One region of the Rahnella sp. RcJ3 genome, then DNA from elsewhere that is predicted to be linked to it. Evidence: predicted binding sites of a transcription regulator. Region 1 holds the regulator's gene; each other region holds the start of a gene.
What was found. The regulator CRP, encoded in region 1, controls carbon source genes, mostly activating them, when cyclic AMP is high. The targets are predictions, from matches to a motif close to ATGTGANNNNNNTCACAT.

Region 2: DXU84_RS06155 (DeoR family transcriptional regulator) is a predicted target of CRP. The motif match lies at 2,016-2,033, and genes of this name have one in related genera.
Region 3: DXU84_RS05355 (2-hydroxycarboxylate transporter family protein) is a predicted target of CRP. The motif match lies at 1,239-1,256, and genes of this name have one in related genera.

The regions. Positions count from the first base shown of each region.
Region 1 covers NZ_QSNX01000014.1:100,394-103,557, reverse strand. Annotated here, with positions in the region: gene DXU84_RS18265 (phosphoribulokinase) at 1-463, shown strand, start outside; gene DXU84_RS18260 (OsmC family protein) at 467-874, opposite strand; gene crp (cAMP-activated global transcriptional regulator CRP) at 1,237-1,869, shown strand; gene DXU84_RS18250 (YccS/YhfK family putative transporter) at 1,931-3,164, shown strand, end outside.
Region 2 covers NZ_QSNX01000003.1:301,599-304,762, forward strand. Annotated here, with positions in the region: gene DXU84_RS06150 (autotransporter outer membrane beta-barrel domain-containing protein) at 1-1,681, shown strand, start outside; gene DXU84_RS06155 (DeoR family transcriptional regulator) at 1,756-1,989, opposite strand; gene moeA (molybdopterin molybdotransferase MoeA) at 2,235-3,164, shown strand, end outside.
Region 3 covers NZ_QSNX01000003.1:109,285-112,448, reverse strand. Annotated here, with positions in the region: gene DXU84_RS05355 (2-hydroxycarboxylate transporter family protein) at 1-1,181, opposite strand, end outside; gene DXU84_RS05350 (sensor histidine kinase) at 1,553-3,164, shown strand, end outside.

The DNA of each region.
Region 1 (3,164 bases):
GGTGGCGGACAAAATTGACGTTGCCGCGCAGGTCGACCTGCTGGTCGGCGTAGTGCCTATCGTCAACCTCGAATGGATCCAGAAACTGGTGCGCGATACCGGCGAGCGCGGGCATTCCCGTGAAGCGGTGATGGATTCCGTCGTGCGTTCGATGGATGACTATATCAATTACATTACGCCGCAGTTTTCCCGCACACACATCAATTTCCAGCGGGTACCCACCATCGACACCTCGAACCCGTTTGCCGCCAAAGCCATTCCGTCACTGGATGAAAGCTTTGTGGTGATTCATTTTCAGGGACTGGATGACATCGATTTCCCGTATCTGCTGGCCATGCTGCAAGGGTCGTTTATCTCGCACATCAAAACACTGGTGGTGCCGGGCGGCAAAATGGGGCTGGCGATGGAGCTGATCATGGCGCCGCTGGTGCAGCGCCTGATGGAAGGCAAGAAGATCGAGTAAACTTTATTCGGCTGCAATCACTTCAAAGCTGTGGGTGATTGTGGCTGCTTTCCCCAGCATCAGAGACACAGAACAGTATTTTTCGGCAGACAGGCTGACCGCACGTTCAACAATCTTATCGGTCAGATCCTTACCGGTGACGATAAAATGCAGATTGATGTGAGTGAACAGACGCGGCGCTTCTTCGCGGCGTTGTGAGGTCAGCTTCACTTCACAATCACGCACGTCATTACGACCTTTTTGCAAAATTGACACCACGTCGATTGCACTACACCCCCCTGCGGACATCAGTAACATTTCCATCGGGCTTGGGGCTTTATCACCCGCGTTTCCATCCATTGAAATCTGATGACCCGATGCAGACTCACCTAAAAATGTCAGTCCTTCAACCCATTTGACACGTGCATGCATGAACTATTCTCCCGGTGAATAAACTTGTCGAAATCTGCTCTCAGAGTACCCTTTCACCTAAAATCTGGCAACGTAACCCGATCGCCATCATGCTGAAGCGAGACAACAGAAGACAGCATCTCAAACCTGTGCTACAAACAAAGCCGAAACATACTTTCCAGTAAATTGCGGTGACGGTTTTTGCGGTTTAAGTACAGAACCCACGGTGATGACAGCAATAAACAGGCTGTTGCACTCCGACATCCGCTTGCAGCATTTCTGGAGAGTTATATGCTGAAAGGGCGCTTTGGATTTGAAGTGCCGTACAGGGAACTCTGAGCCCTGTGATTTTGGGCAGCGATAACAACAGAGGATAATAGCAAATGGTTCTCGGCAAGCCACAAACAGACCCGACTCTTGAATGGTTCCTGTCTCACTGTCATATACATAAGTATCCTTCTAAAAGTACGCTGATTCACCAGGGTGAAAAAGCCGAAACGCTTTACTACATCGTGAAAGGGTCAGTTGCTGTCCTGATTAAAGATGAAGAAGGCAAGGAAATGATACTGTCCTACCTTAACCAAGGTGACTTCATCGGTGAGCTGGGACTCTTCGAAGAAGGTCAGGAACGCAGTGCCTGGGTACGTGCTAAAACTGCCTGTGAAGTGGCTGAAATTTCATATAAAAAATTCCGCCAGCTGATTCAGGTTAACCCGGATATTCTGATGCGTCTCTCCGCGCAGATGGCCAACCGTCTGCAAGTGACGTCAGAGAAAGTCGGCAACCTTGCCTTCCTTGACGTTACCGGTCGTATCGCTCAAACCTTGCTCAATCTGGCTAAACAGCCTGATGCAATGACCCATCCGGACGGGATGCAAATCAAGATTACCCGCCAGGAAATTGGCCAAATCGTCGGTTGTTCACGTGAAACAGTCGGACGCATTCTCAAAATGCTGGAAGATCAAAGCCTGATCTCCGCACACGGTAAAACGATTGTCGTTTACGGCACACGTTAATCCCTCAAAAATTGGCGCGGCAAAACACTGTCGCGCCTTTTTTATGGGCTAAGCTTTACCCATGACGCTATGGCGAAGACTGTTTTACCATCCTGAAGTGAACTACGCGCTGCGCCAGACGCTGGTGTTGTGCTTACCTGTTGGCATTTGCTGGCTGTTTGGCAATTTGCAAATGGGCCTGCTGTTTTCCCTCTGCCCGGCCTGTTGTAACATCGCCGGTCTGGATACCCCGCATAAACGCTTTTTCAAACGCCTGCTCGTCGGCGGTTCACTCTTTGCCGTGAGCAGCCTTCTGCTGCAACTGATGCTCGAAAGCTGGCATATACCGCTGCCGCTGATCATGCTGTCGCTGGCGTTACTGCTCGGCGTCACCGGTGAAATCAGCCCGCTGCATGCGCGCCTGCTGCCCGGTGCGCTGGTGGCGACTATCTTCACGCTGAGTATGGTGGGCGTGCGCCCGATGTGGCAGGCCCCGGTGTTGTTCGCCGCTGGCACAGCCTGGTACGGATTGTTTAACTGGGCGTGGTTTCGTATTTCGGAAGAACAGCCGATGCGCGAAACACTCAGCCAGCTCTATCTGCAACTCGCGGATTATTTCGAAGCCAAGTACAGCCTGCTGACGCAACACACCGATCCCGAAACCGCGTTACCCCCACTGCTAGCCCGCCAGCAGCAGGTTATCGACCTGATTGCCCTGCTTTATCAGCAATTACACATGTTGCCCCAGCACGGACATCATCATCACCATAAGCGGCTGTTTCAGCGTTTTCAGGTGGCGCTCGATTTGCAGGAGCACATTACAGTGAGCCTGCATCAGCCGGAAGAAGTGCAGAAACTGGTGGAGGAAAGCCATGCCGAAGCGGTTATCCGCCGAAATGCACAGGTGATTTCCACCCGTCTTCGGGTGATTGCCGACGATATTCTTTATCACCGTTTATCCGGGCGCTTTACGATGGCCAATGAGCTGACCGCGCTGGAGAAAATCGCCGCGCGCAACCCGGACAATCCGGTAGGTCAGTTTTGTTATTACCATTTCAGCCGCATTGCCCGTCTGTTACGCACACAGCGGCCGTTGTACAAACGTGACCTGATGAACACCCAGCCGCGTTTGCCCTTCTGGCCCGCGCTGAAAAGCTATCTTTCCTTCAAATCCGTGGCACTGCGTAATGCCGCACGTTTGGGCATTATTCTGGCGATTGGCAGCAGTCTGGGTCTGTTCTTCAATTTGCCCAAACCCTACTGGATCTTGCTGACTATCATGTTGGTCAGCCAGAACGGTTATAACGCCACGCGGG
Region 2 (3,164 bases), on a different contig from region 1:
TGCCTTTGTCGTTGCCGGAAGCAACAGCAACCAGATTGCCGACCTTTCGGTCAACGCCAGCAACGGCAGCATCATTAACGGTAACCTTATTGCGCTAAGCGCAGATGAAGACCCGATCGCCAGCCAGCTGACGCTCAATTTGCTTAACTCAACCTGGCAAGGCAGCGCGATGAATGGCACGGAATTTTCTTCTGCTTCTGCCGGTACGATTAATATTGATGCTCAGGACAGTCAGTGGCTGATGACCGATTCCTCGCGCATCGACTCACTCAACATGAATAACGCCAGCGTTCAGTTTTCCGGACAAGGTGATTATAAAACGCTGGAAACGCACAATCTGTCAGGCAAGGGTACGTTCTTTATGAATACGTCGCTGGAGCAGGATGCGCAGGGAAACAGCACTGGCGATCTCATTCATGTTACGGGCAACGCGTCCGGGCAGTTCGGATTACATATCTCTGCGTCGGGTAAGGCAGCACAGACAATTAACGACGGAATACGTGTCGCTCAGATTGATGATGCCAGCCGTCATAATGGCCTGTTCAGTCTGGAAAACAGCGTCAGTATCGGCGCTTACGACTATTATCTTTTTGAAGGAAGCAAGGATGCCACCGGCGATATGAATGACTGGTATCTGCGCGCTGAAATCCCAACACCTGACGCGCCGGTTCCTGATGTCCCAACGCCAGATAATCCGACACCGGATGTTCCTGCGCCTGCCCCGGCTACACCAGACACTTACCGTGGCGAAATCCCCAGTTATATCGCAGCACCTTATCTGAACTTGTATTATGGCATGCGTATTGCTGGCACGCTGCACGAGCGTATGGGCGATACAGAAACCTATGGCAAAGGCTACAACAATCGCGCATGGGCGAGAACCGGCGGAGAACACACTTCCTTCGATGCGGGACGTTTTGGGTACGACAGTGATTACTGGTTCGCGCAATTCGGAACCGACTTATATCAGGATGAACTGAAAAACGGCACACGCGTCCACGCTGGCATCATGGCGACATTGGGCAACCAGAGTACCGACACGCAGGATCAGGTGCGCACGTTGGCGGGGAAAAGTGCGGATGCTGGCTCAGTGCGCAGTGATGCCTACAGCGTTGGCAGCTATTACACCCGATATGCACAAGATGGCGCTTACGTTGACCTTGTCGGCCAGTTCACCTGGTATCGTAACCAGTATGAGAGCCTGCATGATACGAAACAGGACAGCTACGGCGTATTGCTTTCTGCTGAAGCAGGTCAACCCTATGCCGTCAGCACCAACTGGAAAATCGAACCTCAGGGGCAGATCATTTATCAGTATCTGAATTCAGAAGATTTCAGCGATGAAATTTCTGATATCTCTGGCGTTTCTGTCAATCAGGGCACAGCGCGTGCCGGGTTGCGTTTGTTACGCGACCAGGCAGAAGATAAAGCCAGTGAAAAATTCAAACCTTACCTGACCGCCGACGTACTGAGTAATTTCTCGGATTCACCGGATATCAATGTCGGCGGAATCGATGTCAGTACAACGGATTTTTCCGATCAATACTGGCAGACCGGCGCGGGCATGACGGCGCAACTCGCACCGAATACCTCGGTGTATGCTGATGTGAAATACGTCAAAGGGTTTGACGGCGATATGGAAGGCTACGTCGGCCATATTGGGATCCAGGGGCGTTTTTAATTCAGGTCTCTGAATCACACGCATAAAAAAGGGAAGGCATCAAAGCCTTCCCTTTTCTTATTTCGTTGCTGCGTTTAAAGCTGCGGGCAACGCTGCAAACTGTTTAGCCAGGATGTTTCAGGCTGAGCGGCCAGACGACGCGCACGTCCGTGGCGGCGTAAAATCAATCCTTTGTCCTGCATTTCACTCAGATCGCGTCTGATCGTTTCGAGACTTACATCCAGCGATTGTGCCAGTTCGCTTACCTGTAGCACTTCATGTTGTTCAACCAACTGAAGGATGGCCTGATGGCGATTTTTTTTAAGCACCGGTTATTCCTGTTTATATGACAGTTATGTGACGAAGGTCACAAATAACGGTAACTATAATACCTGCGTTACATTGTTAATTTTGGGATCGATCTCAATTTTTCAGGAATCCGCGCAGAATTTTTACGCCTTCGGCGCTTTTTGGTTCGCTGCGTTTCTCTGTCATACTATGCGCATGCTCCATTTCCCTGCCCGGCACCGCTGAAAATACCTGCTACGCCGGGACGAATGACTAAGGATTTTTTATGGAATTCAATACTGCCGGTCTGATCTCACTTGACGAAGCGCTGGATAAAATGCACGACTGTGTACCGCCTAAAACAAGTCAGGAGGCCGAATCCCTGCCACTTGCTGGCGCCGCAGGCCGCATAACCGCCGCACCGGTGCTTTCACCGGTTTTTGTGCCACCTTTTGATAACTCCGCAATGGATGGCTATGCCGTACGTTGCACAGACTTGCACGACGGCGCGGTGTTCCCGGTCGCGGGCAAAGCCTTTGCCGGTGCGCCTTTTCATGGCGAATGGCCTGCCGGAACCTGTATCCGCATCATGACCGGTGCGCCAGTTCCCGCCGGTGCCGATGCAGTAATCATGCAGGAACAGGCTGAAGTTTCAGATGCAGGAGTACGTTTCACTGCAACAGCGCAAAAAGGCCAGAATATCCGCCTGACCGGAGACGACATTAAACAGGGCGACAGCGTGCTGCCTGCCGGTGTACGGCTCGGTGCGGCAGAATTACCGCTGCTGGCCTCACTGGGCGTCACCCACGTCAAGGTCTGGAAACCGCTGAAAGTCGCCGTATTCTCCACCGGCGATGAACTGCAACCGGTGGGAACGCCTTTGCAGGAGGGGCAGATTTACGATACCAACCGTTTCGCTGTGCGCCTGATGCTGGAACAACTGGGCTGTACCGTCCTGGATTTAGGCATTATTCGCGATAATCCCCTGGCGCTGCGTAAAGCCTTCGAAGAAGCCAATGCGTTTGCCGATCTGGTGATTTCCAGCGGTGGCGTATCGGTGGGTGAAGCCGATTACACGAAGCAGATCCTGGATGAACTGGGTGAAATTGGTTTCTGGAAACTTGCCATGAAACCGGGCAAACCTTTTGCTTTCGGTAAACTGGAAAGCAGCTGGTTCTGCGGTTTGCCGGGGAATCCGGTGTCGGCAGCACTGACG
Region 3 (3,164 bases), on a different contig from region 1:
ATGCCAATTTTCTTGCCGACGAAGAAGCCGGTGGCGACCAGCGCCGCAACGGTGCTGACAATGACCAGGAGATTAGAAATGGTGAATGCGGCGACCAGTTCATTCCACGGTGTGATGGCCACGCCGACGGCGAACAAAATCGGGTAGGTGACGGAAGTCTGGAAGAATTTGTACACCACCTGAGAGCCTTCCAGCAGGCGGGGTGAAACGCCGTGCGCCAGTTTCAGGCCAACGGCCGCAAACAGCATGCCGACCGGTGCAGGAAGACCAATCAGTTTGTGTAACAGCATGCCCACCATATACAGCAGAACGGCCAGCAGGGCGCCTGCCGCGATGGTGGTGACATCCGTTTTACCACCGGTGCCGCTCAGCTTGCTGCTGTCAGCGGTGGCATTTTTGGAGGACGGCATCAGCTGGCCTTCGCCGGTCAGATGCGGATAGCGTTTACCTAACTGGTTGAGCGAGCCGGAAATGACAATAGCGGTCAGGCTGCCCAGCATCACGATAGGCAGAATGCGACCCAGCGCCACGCCCTGATCCATATGCAGGATGGCTGCATAACCGATGGAAAGCGGGATCGCTCCTTCACCGACGCCACCGGCCATAATCGGCAGGATCAGGAAGAAGAAAATCTGAAAAGGTTCCATGCCCAGCGACAGACCCACGCCCATCCCGACCAGCATGCCGACCACTTCGCCACACAGCATCGGGAAGAAAATACGCATGAAACCCTGGATCAGCACTTTGCGATCCATGCTCATGATGCTGCCCACGATGATGCAACAAATGTAGAGATACAGAATGTTGGTGCTTTTATAGAACTTGGTGGTGGATTCCACCACGACATCCGGCAGCAGGCCGTAATAGACCAGCGCGGAAGGAATGAACGTGGCGCAAATCGCTGCCGCGCCCATCTTGCCGATGAAAGGAAGACGTTTGCCGAATTCGCCGCAGGCGAATCCAAAGAACGCCAGCGTGGCGACCATGACCACGATGTCGCTCGGCAGTTTGCCGTCGAGACAATCTATTGCGATAAGCAACCCCGCCATGGCAAACAGCGGCAACGGAATAATGCCGATTTTCCAGGTGTCGAGAATGTGCCACCATTTTTCTTTTAATGAGAGCTGTTTTGCGGAAGAAACTCCCGCGGGAACAGAATAAGTGTCGTCGGTTGTACTCATGATGAATCCCCTGTGTCAATTTGTGCAGGGAGTGTAAGAGGAATAATAACCGGTAATATGTGAAGTGCCGCAAATTAGACAGGGTATTTTAAAGGAGCGAAAGGTTTTTATGGTTTTAATTAATTTAAAAACGCGTGATGCGTTTATTTTCTCGTGGTTTTTATGGTGTTATTTGTAATTATAATATTACTGTTAATTTATCGTGAAATAGCTGTTGTGAATTATGTGTTGTGCCGTCAGAGGCTTGCGGTGCCTGAAGGTGTTCTGCGGCATGCCTCGCAACTTTGATCCTTCATTCTGACGGAAATACCGGAGAATGATAATCTTCACATACTGTTTGTTAATATCACGGTCTGGCGATAGGTTCTCCGATGCGGTTCCGTCCTTCTTTTCAGATAAAGCTTTTTGTTTATCTTGTTCTGTTATTTATGGCGCTTTTTTCGCTGACAGGTGTTTATTACTATCACGATATAGAACGTCAGTTATATGAAGATATGGGTATTCGTGCAAAAGTTCAGGCAGAGGAAATTGCACTTATTCCCTCATTAATTACCGCAGTTGAAAATAAGGACATTTCAGCAATTAACAGTTTAATGAGGAATATTTCTGCTCACAGCGATGCCAGTTATATGGTGATCGGCGATGGTAAAGCGATACATCTGTTTCATTCGATTTATGCTGACCGCGTCGGAAAAACGCTGGTCGGAGGGGACAACGAAGAAGTGCTGGCGGGTAAAAGCACCACCACCATCCGGCTGGGTGGGATCGGGCTGTCGCTGCGCAGTAAAGCACCGATCGTGAACGCGCAAGGCAAGGTGATGGGTATCGTTTCTGTCGGCTATCTCACCAGCCACATCAACAGCCTGACCGTTGAAAAAGCCATCCGCATTTTACTGGCGGCCGCTACCTTGCTGCTGGCGTTGTTTACCTTTTCATGGTTTTTTTCACGTTCGATTAAACGACAGATGTTTGCGCTGGAGCCCCGGGAAATCGGCCTGCTGGTGCGTCAGCAAAAGGCGCTGATGGAGTCGATTTACGAAGGGGTGATCGCCATTGATGCGCACTCCCGCGTGGCGGTCATCAACCAGGCGGCCAAAAAGCTGCTCAACCTTGACGTGCCGTCCCGTGAACTGCGTGGTCAGCCGCTCAGGCAGGTGATTGCGCCGGTCAGTTTCTTTGACCCGCAGGTCATGCTGAAAAAAGACATTCACGATGAAATCTGTCTGTTCAATAACCTGACCGTGATTGCCAGTCGGGTGCGGATCATGCTGGAAGACCAGCTTCAGGGCTGGGTGATCACTTTTCGCGATTGCAGCGATATCGACCGGCTCAGCATCCAGCTAAGTCAGGTGCAGCGCTATGCCGATAACCTGCGGGTGATGCGGCATGAACAGCTCAACTGGACGGCAACGCTCGCTGGCCTGCTGCATATGGGACGCTACGACGAGGCGATTCGTTATATCGAGGCCCAGTCTGAAAGTGCGCAGGAATTGCTGGATTTCGTTTCAGAGCGGTTCTGCTCGCCAAGGTTGTGCGGTTTATTACTCGGAAAATATGCCCGTGCACGGGAAAAAGGTGTTGAGCTCACATTCGATCCTGCCTGTGAATTAACGTATCTGCCTGCTGCGCTCAGTGAAACTGAACTGATGTCGATCATCGGCAACCTGCTGGATAACGCCATCGAAGCCACGTTACTGCGCGGCAGTGATGCCGGGCCGGTTGAAGTGTATGTCGTTTCCGGCACGGATGAGCTGGTGATTGAAGTCGCTGACCACGGCATCGGGATTGCGCAGGAGCGGCGCGAACAGATTTTTGCGCTGGGGGTGACATCCAAAACGCAAGGCGATCACGGGCTGGGACTGCATCTGGTTGCCAGCTATGTCAGCCATGCGGGCGGAACCATTGAAGTGTCCGATAATCCGCCGAGCGGCGCTGTTTTCTCGGTCTTTATTCCGGTGTGCTGCCCTGAAGAAAAGGGTGGTT